3 regions of the Pontibacillus salicampi genome follow, and region 3 is predicted to be linked to each of the others. Evidence: predicted binding sites of a transcription regulator. Region 3 holds the regulator's gene; each other region holds the start of a gene.
What was found. Region 3 encodes LexA, which represses DNA repair genes until DNA is damaged. Its sites were predicted from a motif close to CGAACATATGTTCG; they were not measured.
Positions count from the first base shown of each region.

Region 1 (3,286 bases), on a different contig from region 3:
GATTTTAAAAATCCGTGTTGATGGTTGGGGAATAACTGCCCTTTCCTGGCCATACCTTTCTCCTATAAAGGTAACGAACCATCATTATCTCGGTTTCAAGCTGCCAGCTAAGCAGGAACATGGACATAGGGAAAGGGAGGATTTGCAGCGATTTTAGTTATCTTTTAACGGTTAGGTGATTATGTTATAGTATATAGGAATGTGCAATTATGGAAAGAGAGAGGAGAATGTCCTATGGCTGGTCATTCTAAGTGGGCCAATATTAAGCATCGTAAGGGTGCGCAGGATAAAAAACGCGGGAAAATCTTTATGAAGCTAGCGAAGGATTTGTATGTCGCAGCGAAAGAAGGCGGCGGAGATCCAGAAACAAACCCAGCTCTCCGTCAAGCAATTGATAAAGCCAAAGCAAATAATGTACCTAACGAAAATATTGATCGTGCGATAAATAAAGCAACCGGAAATTTGGATGGAGCGAATTATGAAGAGGCCATGTATGAAGGGTACGGCCCTAATGGCGTTGCGGTAATGGTAGAGGTGTTAACCGATAATCGCAACCGTACTGCTTCTGAAGTTCGTCACGCATTTAGTAAGAATGGGGGAAACCTTGGAGAAAATGGCTGTGTCTCCTTCATGTTTGATCGAAAGGGATATATCGCCATTAGCAGTGAAGAAAATGATGTGGACGAAGAAGAGCTGATGCTTGAGGTTATTGAAGCCGGAGCGGACGAGATGGAAACAGAAGAAGGAGCTTTCGGAATTTATACAACTCCCGAAGCTTTTCAAGACGTTCGTTCTTCCTTAGAAGAGCAAGGCTATTCCTTAGAAGAGGCTGAAGTTACTTTCTTCCCTCAAACTTATGCTCATCTAGAGGGCGATGATAAAGAGAAGATGGAAAAACTTGTGGATATGCTTGAGGATTTGGAAGACGTTCAAGAAGTATATCATAATCATAAATAATACCTTCCTCACAGGGATAAAACTTCTAAACTCAGGTCATACTGAGATTAGAAGTTTTTTTAGTGACATAACCTGCGTGGGGGTGTGGATGGCATGAAGAGATTATATCCGATGATGGCAATTTTGTTAGTTGGATTGTTTATTTATAGCGGAGAACAGAAGGCTGAGGGTAGTGAATCTATGAATCAGCCGCCCCGTGATACAGATGGAGCTAAGTCCTGGGAACAGGACCCTCTAGTGTTGGAAGTGGTGCTGCAGCGTTCTTACATGGATGGAGTGGTGACGGAGGAAAGGATGGAGGAGACCATTTGGGCAATGGAGGATTTTTGGGCTACGTACGATGGCTGGGAGGTTATTAATCAGTCCGATAATCAGATTATTTTCGGAAAAGAAATGAATGAGTTGTCTCCAGTTATTAAGAAGAACGGGTATTTTGGTGTGAATGACGAGGGAGAGCTTACCATATTCGATGGAATTCCTGAAAACCAGAAGGCTATTCAATCCTTCTTTTATATTGATACGGACAAGCTCGAAAGTAGAAAATCAGAAGAGTTACAAAAAGGGATAAAAATTAATTCGAAGGATCAATATTTAAGCTTGATTAAGGAGTACGAGCAGTACTCCATCTCGAATCAATGAAAGTCCTAAAATGATACGGAGAAGGGAGTACCCATGTGGTGCTCCCTTTGCTATTATAATCAGAATGGATCATAAAGAAACCGTCCGGGCTTTCCTGGACGGTTTTATAGGCTTTACGGTATTAATGGAATCATAGTATTCTCTTCTTTGCTGCGCCTTATCATATGTATAAGGGAGGGCTATCGAGAGCTCTTAGGTTGTCTAGTAACTTTCTCTGCATTCACACCTAAAGATTTTAGATATTGAATAATGCGATCAATAGTTTTCATTCTAGAACACCTCATAACTGTTTGAGACATTTCTACCTTCTATGATAAGTTTTAATGACCAGTCAGTCAACAAATATTTTCGAAAAATTTCTTTTGTTTCGAAATTAAGCGTACGAACGTATGTCCGATGTTCTACGTCGAGTAAACCTCTCTTTTGTGTTAAAATAAGAAAAGGTAAAGTGAGAGAGAAGGAGTTAATGAGATGATCGCATATATTCATGGCATGATTACTTCTGTAGATGCAGAGAGTATCATTGTCGAAACACATGGCGTAGGATATCATATTGCATGCCCTAACCCATATGCTTTCCAAAGTCAATTGAACAAAACATTACGTATATATACATATCACTACGTTCGGGAAGATAATGAGATGCTGTACGGTTTTAAATCGTCGGAACAAAAGTCATTGTTTTCAAAGCTATTAAACGTCTCTGGAATAGGTCCAAAGGGAGCATTAGCTATTTTAGCCGCCACTTCAGTAGGAGAATTTGTATCGGCTGTGGAACGGGAGGATGACGCTTTCTTAACGAAATTTCCTGGGGTAGGGAAGAAGACAGCTCGACAAATGATTTTAGATTTGAAAGGGAAGCTGTTGGAATGGCTGCCAGTTGAACAGGAAGAGGAAACGTTATTCTACGAAGGAAAAACAAATGACGAAAGTAATAAACAAGTGGATGAAGCGTTGGAAGCGCTGAAAGCACTAGGCTATTCTGATAAGGAATTAAAGAAAATAAAACCTTCCTTAAGCCAGAAGCAGAATGCTTCCATTGATGAGCTTGTTCGGGCTGGTCTTGCATTGATGATGCAAAAGTAAGAAAGGAGGTACAATATGGAGGATCGTATGGTTAGTGGGGATCTCCAGGCGGATGATGAATCTGTGGAATTAAGCCTACGTCCTAAACGATTACAACAATATATCGGACAAACGAAAACGAAGGAAAATTTAAAAATCTTCATTGAAGCAGCAAGGATGCGCGATGAGCCATTGGATCATGTATTATTATATGGCCCACCTGGCCTTGGTAAAACGACACTTGCTTCTATTATATCTAATGAAATGGGAGGTCAGTTTCGTACAACTGCCGGCCCTGCGATTGAGAGAGCTGGTGATTTGGCAGCTATTCTTTCCTCATTGGAGCCAGGAGACGTTCTCTTTATTGATGAAATACATCGTTTGCCCCGTTCCGTAGAAGAGGTGCTTTATCCTGCGATGGAGGATTTTTGTTTAGATATCGTAATTGGTCAAGGGTCCGAAGCGCGTTCTATACGATTGGATTTGCCCCCATTCACGTTGGTAGGTGCTACGACAAGGGCGGGGTTATTATCTGCTCCGCTTCGAGATCGTTTTGGGGTGTTAAGTCGTCTTGATTACTATGACAAAGAAGATCTATGTGCCATTGTAGAACGGACGGCAGAAA
Region 1 is NZ_JBHLTP010000003.1:230,734-234,019, forward strand. It holds gene ACFFGV_RS02560 (YebC/PmpR family DNA-binding transcriptional regulator) at 235-957, shown strand; gene ACFFGV_RS02565 (BofC C-terminal domain-containing protein) at 1,051-1,596, shown strand; gene ruvA (Holliday junction branch migration protein RuvA) at 2,068-2,682, shown strand; gene ruvB (Holliday junction branch migration DNA helicase RuvB) at 2,698-3,286, shown strand, end outside.
Region 1: a site for LexA is predicted at 1,979-1,992, ahead of ruvA (Holliday junction branch migration protein RuvA). Genes of this name have one in related genera too.

Region 2 (3,286 bases), on a different contig from region 3:
ATACTTTCTTCTATATCTCTTACTGCTACACCAATATGATCTAATGTCTTCTGCATGATACCTCTCCTAGTTGCATTCTTATGATTATTGTAACACACCTAAGATTGCTTCTCGTACCCGGCGCTTTACCTATTCTGCGTAGTGCCCGCCAACGAGTCTACTTCGATGCTTGGCCGTACCAGCCTTCGTATAAGAAACTGCGCGCAGCAGCGCATCACTGCCAAATTTATCGCGAATCGTATCCATTACATACCCTAAATCCCGCTTCTTATCGCGTTCTGGCTCAAAAAGGCTCAACTGCATCCCTTCATCTTCTTCTATGTTAGAAAGCGCAATAGAAATCTTCCTCACGGTTTGATTACGGTAGAACTCATGGAATAATTCTATACAGACATCGTAGATTTCCGTCGTAATATTAGTCGCAGTCTGAATCGAACGGGAGCGATGAAATCCCCCTCCCTCGTCCTTACTATACCCAATCCCCAAGCTGATGGTCCTGCCTGCCTTATGATTTGCTCGAGCACGCTTGGCGACCTCTTCGCACATCTCTAGGATGACATACTTCACTTCCTCTGGATCTGGATAATCGCGCATTAGAATCTGACTTTTACCAAAGCTAATTTGCCCACTCATGATTGGAGCTCCTAATTCAGAAATGTCTACTCCATTTGCGTGGTAATATAACTGATTTCCCATTACCCCAAATACCTTCTCGAGCTGCTCGAGGGGAAAATGGGCAAGCTGTCCAACCGTTGTAATACCGAGACGATTCAAACGCTTTTCCATCCGGGACCCAATTCCCCACATTTCACTTAAAGGAGAGACCGGCCATAAGCTGGTGCGTATATCATCATATGTCCATTCTTCAATCCCCTTCTGCTTAGCGTCTAAATCGAGACATAGCTTAGACATCAGCATATTCGGCCCAATTCCAATAGCGCAATGAAGGTGGAAGGTCTCAAGCATTTCTTTTCGAATCATAGCGGCTACCTCCCACGCACTTCCCCACAGTTTTTCCGTGCCAGTAACATCGAGAAAGCTCTCATCCACACTGTACGTATGAATGGCCTCCTTTGGAACATAGCGATGAAACAGCCTTGTTATCTCAGTGGAAATTTCCAAATACATGCGCATCTGGGCAGAAACAAGATGGATACGAGGGTCATCTGGAATTTCAAATAATCTGCTGCCTGTGCGAATACCAAAATCTTTCTTTAAGGCTGGAGAGGCAGCCAGAACGACACTTCCAGGCCGCTTCAAATCTGCTACGACCGCCACATGACTCGTCATAGGATCCAATCCCTTCGCAATAGCAGCGCAGCTAGCATAAAAGCTCTTCATATCTACGCACAGTATTTTTCGATCTGGAAACGTGCTATAGTCTATGGTTGGGTTGGTCATGTCTGTCTCCTCCTGATACAGCAAAACGAATGTTTGTTCGCATAGTAGTACCTATTATTATGCGAACTTTTGTTCGTTTTATCAAGAGGAGATGTTTTCCAATTTTCGACATAACGTATTCGACAAGCGCAGCAATACATACACATCCATAAAAATACCCCTCCTATGGCAATAAGAGGGGGCTGCTTTACTTTTTGGAAAACTGATTTCGCAACATGACTTCCATCAGACCTGGCATCAGCTGGTACAATTTAGCACCGACATTCATCCAGCCTGGCATATTCACCTCGCGCTTGGAGGTAAAAAGGGACTGGACGATTCGTTTGGCTACGACATCCGGATCAAGCATATATCGTTCTACCGAAGACTGATACGCCCCTTCTGGATCAGCAGTATCAAAGAAGTTTGTTCGAACCGGTCCAAGATTTACACCCGTTACCTGAATATGATGATCCTTCACTTCCATACGAAGAGAATTAGTAAAGCCAATTACCGCATGCTTCGTTGCAGCATAGCCGGAGCTTTTGGGAGTTGAGATCTTTCCAGCTTGACTAGCAATGTTAATAATGTGGCCATACTGCTTCGTAATCATATCTGGAAGCACTTCCTTGACACATTGAATTAATCCAAGCACATTTACATCAAACATCGATTGAAAAGCATTCATTGGGGTGTCAGAAACCGATTCAAATATGCCAAACCCTGCATTATTAATGAGAGCATCTGGTGGACCGTACTCAGACCGTATGCGGGCGAACGTTTCACGAATAGCTTCTAAGTCCGCTATGTCACAGGCGTACCAGGCGCTTGCACCAGGCAATTGTTGTACTATTTCTTTTAGTTTACTAGCTCTTCTTGCTAACAGAACAGGGAACCCGCCCTGGTTTGCTACATGGTGTGCTATTCGTTCTCCTATCCCGCTTGAGGCTCCCGTAACAATAATGATCTTATCCTGTAATGATTGCATCGCTTTCTCCTAATTATACTGCAGTATAGTAATAAATTCCGTCTTTCTTCTCCACTTGTACTCGCTGAACAGATTCTAAATAATCCAATTGTCCAACAGTTTCAGACATCGTGAGCCCAAATTCCTTCTTTATGTGAGAAGGAAATAACTGCTGACACACTTCAAAAGGTGTCAACGAGTGTGCACCCAGCATATCATACACTTTTTGAGCACGCTGTTCTTGTTTTTGTAAACGCGTACGAATAATGTCATGTACCCCGTCAAAAACAGGCCCATGCCCAGGCATTACTTTTTTAATAGGGTAGGATAGACACTTCTCCATCGTTTCCCGATACGTAACAAGCGGTTTCGGCCGTACTCCTCCAGGGTGGCGTGGAGGTTCGAGCAATGGATTAGAAGAGATATGATATAACAGATGGTCCCCAGAAAGCATGGTCCCATCTTGTGCCCTAAAAAAGGAAAGGTGGCTTTCCGCATGCCCAGGTGTTGCTACTACTTTCCATTCTTTGTGTCCAGGAATCGTATCCCCTTCCTGTAAGGATTTCGTCAAGGTCCCTTCCCCTACATATTTTAATGGGTCACGAAGATGCTTGAAAAAAGCCTGATACTCTTCTCCAACGCCGAATTGTCGATACAATTCTAGAAAGAAGGCACGAAAGCGATTCAAAAAGGGTTCATCTCGTTCCAGCCATTTGCGGTTATCTTCATGTCCATACAAACCAATCATGTTTGGAAAACGATCAACGAGCCCGATATGATCTGGGTGGTGATGAGTGAGCACAATTTGTTCCACATCTTGAGGAGTATATCCTACCTCCTTTAACCCTGCTTCTAATGCCTTCCATGCTTCTTCTGTCTTAATACCAGCATCGACAAGCGTTAAGGAGTCTCCCTTTAGTAAATAGGTGTGAACATCCC
Region 2 is NZ_JBHLTP010000003.1:790,786-794,071, reverse strand. It holds gene ACFFGV_RS05465 (VOC family protein) at 1-56, opposite strand, end outside; gene ACFFGV_RS05460 (Y-family DNA polymerase) at 130-1,401, opposite strand; gene ACFFGV_RS05455 (SDR family NAD(P)-dependent oxidoreductase) at 1,589-2,368, opposite strand; gene ACFFGV_RS05450 (MBL fold metallo-hydrolase) at 2,382-3,286, opposite strand, start outside.
Region 2: a site for LexA is predicted at 1,428-1,441, ahead of ACFFGV_RS05460 (Y-family DNA polymerase). Genes of this name have one in related genera too.

Region 3 (3,286 bases):
AACGTAATGGTGTACAGGATTTGCCTGCTACGCTTGCTCAAGCGCTTGACCTCTTGAAACAGGATAAAACAATGGTCGACGCTTTAGGTGAACACCTATATGAGCATTTTATTGAGTCAAAAGAGATCGAATGGGATATGTTCCGTACACAAGTTCACCCTTGGGAACGTGAGCAGTATCTATCCACTTATTAATACTATTTTTATTTTAATATGTAAGGAGCTCTTGATGTTTTACGATCAAGGGCTCTTTTCATGCTTTGCATCAGTAACTTATTAATACTTAGTAGCAACTCCGAACAATATGAAAGAGCATAATCCATAATTCAAGGACACGGGATAAGAAACATGATTTACCAAAGCATGGCAGAATTGTAAAATGTAAAAGAGAGGAGGAACGATATGCATTTGGAAAGTAAGTATTTAATTAGATGGGGAATACCTGGCTGGATTGTTATCTTTTATGGTGCTGTACTTAATAGGCTCTTAGCATACAAGCCGATAACCTATAATAACGTGCCGCCACAGGAAGTAATTGTTGCCTTGCTTACGGCCGTTTCGATTGGAGTAATTGCAGGTTATCTAGTGCATCAGATTTATTTTGCGATGGATTGGATTCTATTAAATCGCTCTAGACAGGTGTCAGAGGAAATACTATCAGAGCTTAGCGCTGTTGGTATTGCTATTGAGGAGGATGCCATAGAACGAAAATACTTCCAAATAGAGTATATGTGGCAAAGTGCTCTTGCAAATGTTAAGGAAAAACATAAAATGGATTATTTGGCTGAACGGTATGCTTATCTATTAACCAGGACACATGAGCTTGGGATTCTTCAATTATCGTTGATTATCTGTTTAGCCATTTCCTGCTATTATCTGTTTGCTGGAACAAACGTAGTGATAGCATTTCTATTCTTATTAGCGAATGTAATAACCTGTTTCTTGGTCACTCGTTCCAAAACGTATTATTCTAAAAATGCTCAATACTTTATGACGAATGTATTGAAGGATTTATTGCACGAACAAAGAAGCAGCAGCTAATCGATACATAGGTAGGTAAACACTCATTGATGAGGTTCGTCAGCCTCTTCTTTCTAGTTACTATTACCTCATGATTTATGGGGGTTTCTAGGTCTTAGAAGAGTATGGAAAAGATTTCTGAAAAAACACCCTGATGGTATTTCCATCAGGGTGTTTGTCATTACATCGTTTATGGTTAGTAATTAGTGAATATTTCGATACAGCCCGACAACACGTCCTAAAATAGAAATGTTTTGTACGATGATAGGTTCCATCGTAGCGTTTTCTGGCTGCAGTCGAATATGATTGGATTCCTTGAAGAACCGTTTTACAGTTGCTTCTTCATCCTCTGTCATCGCAACGACAATATCACCGTTTTGAGCAGTTTGCTGTCTTCGTACGATGACCATATCTCCATCTAAAATCCCTGCTTCAATCATACTTTCACCTTGAACAACAAGTACAAATACTTCATCATCCTGGGTCGCCAGTGTGTCTGGTAACGGGACATATTCTTCAATGTTTTCAATTGCTGTAATCGGCATGCCTGCAGTGACCTTACCAATGACAGGAGCATAGGTCGCCTCTCCTCTAGGGATTTGGTTTGCACCTTCCTCCTCTAATTCTAGTACTTCAATTGCTCTAGGCTTAGTAGGGTCACGTCGAATGTATCCTTTTTTCTCTAATCGTGCCAGGTGACCATGCACTGTAGAACTAGATGCAAGGCCGACTGCTTCGCCAATTTCACGAACGGAAGGCGGATATCCTTTTTCTAGTACACGATCTTTAATGAAATCTAGTATTGTTTCCTGCCTTTTCGATAGTTTTGTCATATTCACTACACCTCGTACATATTCTTTATTACCTACATTGTACCACGCTTGGTAAGGATATACAAACATTCGTTCGCAAAAATAGTTGACAAGAACGGATGTTCGTATATAATAGAATACAGAAGCGAACAAAAGTTCTTATCGGAGGGGATCATATGTTTCAAAATCTATCAAAACTAGACATTGCTTATATTCTATTATTTGTGGCGAGCTTGGGATTTATGTATTATGCTATGGTGACGAGTTAATAGACTTTGAGTAATTCGTTAAGTTAGACGGAAAGTAAGGAGAGCATATGAAAGCAGTTATTTATTGCCGGGTGAGTACAGAGAAAGAAACACAAGTATCATCTTTGAAACGACAACGACAGGAGCTTCTCGAACTAGCAGAAGCCAATGATTTCGAAGTAATAAAGGTAATTGAGGAGCAAGCGAGTGGATATGATGTGGAAAGAGATGGGATATTTGAAGTGTTAAGCCTATTCACCGCCGAGGAAGCGAATATGTTACTTATTCAGGATGAAACAAGACTAGGTCGAGGAAACACCAAAATAGCCTTGTTTCATCAACTGAATAAGCTAAATATCCCTATTTATTCTGTTGCTCATAATGGAGCGTTACAGCTTTCTGAGTCAGATTCTATGGTGCTGCAAATCGTTGGAGTTGTTGAGGAATATCAAAGAAAGATTCACAACCTGAAAATAAAGCGGGGAATGAGAAAGGCTATAGAGGAAGGGTATGATCCTTCTGCTAATCTTTCTAATCAACACCTCGCGAAGGGACGGGAAAAAAAGGAATTTCCAGTAGAGGAAGTAGTAAGACTAAGAGATAACGGGCTTACCTTCCATGAAATTGCTGCAACGCTAAGAGGAATGGGACATGATGTCTCTAAAGCAACGGTTCACAGGCGGTACAGAGAAGTTCAATTACTTGAAAAAAACGATTAATCACGTTATTATAAAGCATGCGCAAGGCAAGCATCGATATAAATCGAACTTGCCTTTTTCCAATGAGTCCACAAACGAAATAAGATGCTCAAATAGGTGAGAGGACAAGTTTTATCATAAAGGAGAATGTTTATGCTATCTCAAGACAAATTAGATCGTATTAATACACTTGCTAATAAATCTAAAAGTGAAGGCTTAACCAATACAGAAAAAGAAGAACAACAATCATTACGTCAGGAATATTTGAAAAATGTCCGTAAGTCATTTAAGAATCAACTACGTTCTGTGACAGTCATGGATCCAGAAGGTAACGATGTAACACCTGAAAAATTAAAGCAAGATAAAGAAAATCAAAAAAAGCACTAATGGCATCTGTTAGCCAGTAGAGTCACTATCCTGTTACAATAGTAGTTGTAGCGGGATTTTTTTGTATAATTGAATCCTTTTGTCACACCCTATAACGATGAGAAAGTCCCGTTGTGACATTC
Region 3 is NZ_JBHLTP010000012.1:168,036-171,321, reverse strand. It holds gene glnA (type I glutamate--ammonia ligase) at 1-194, shown strand, start outside; gene ACFFGV_RS15585 (BA5345 family protein) at 402-1,040, shown strand; gene lexA (transcriptional repressor LexA) at 1,223-1,852, opposite strand; gene ACFFGV_RS15575 (YneB family resolvase-like protein) at 2,148-2,798, shown strand; gene ACFFGV_RS15570 (DUF896 domain-containing protein) at 2,931-3,164, shown strand.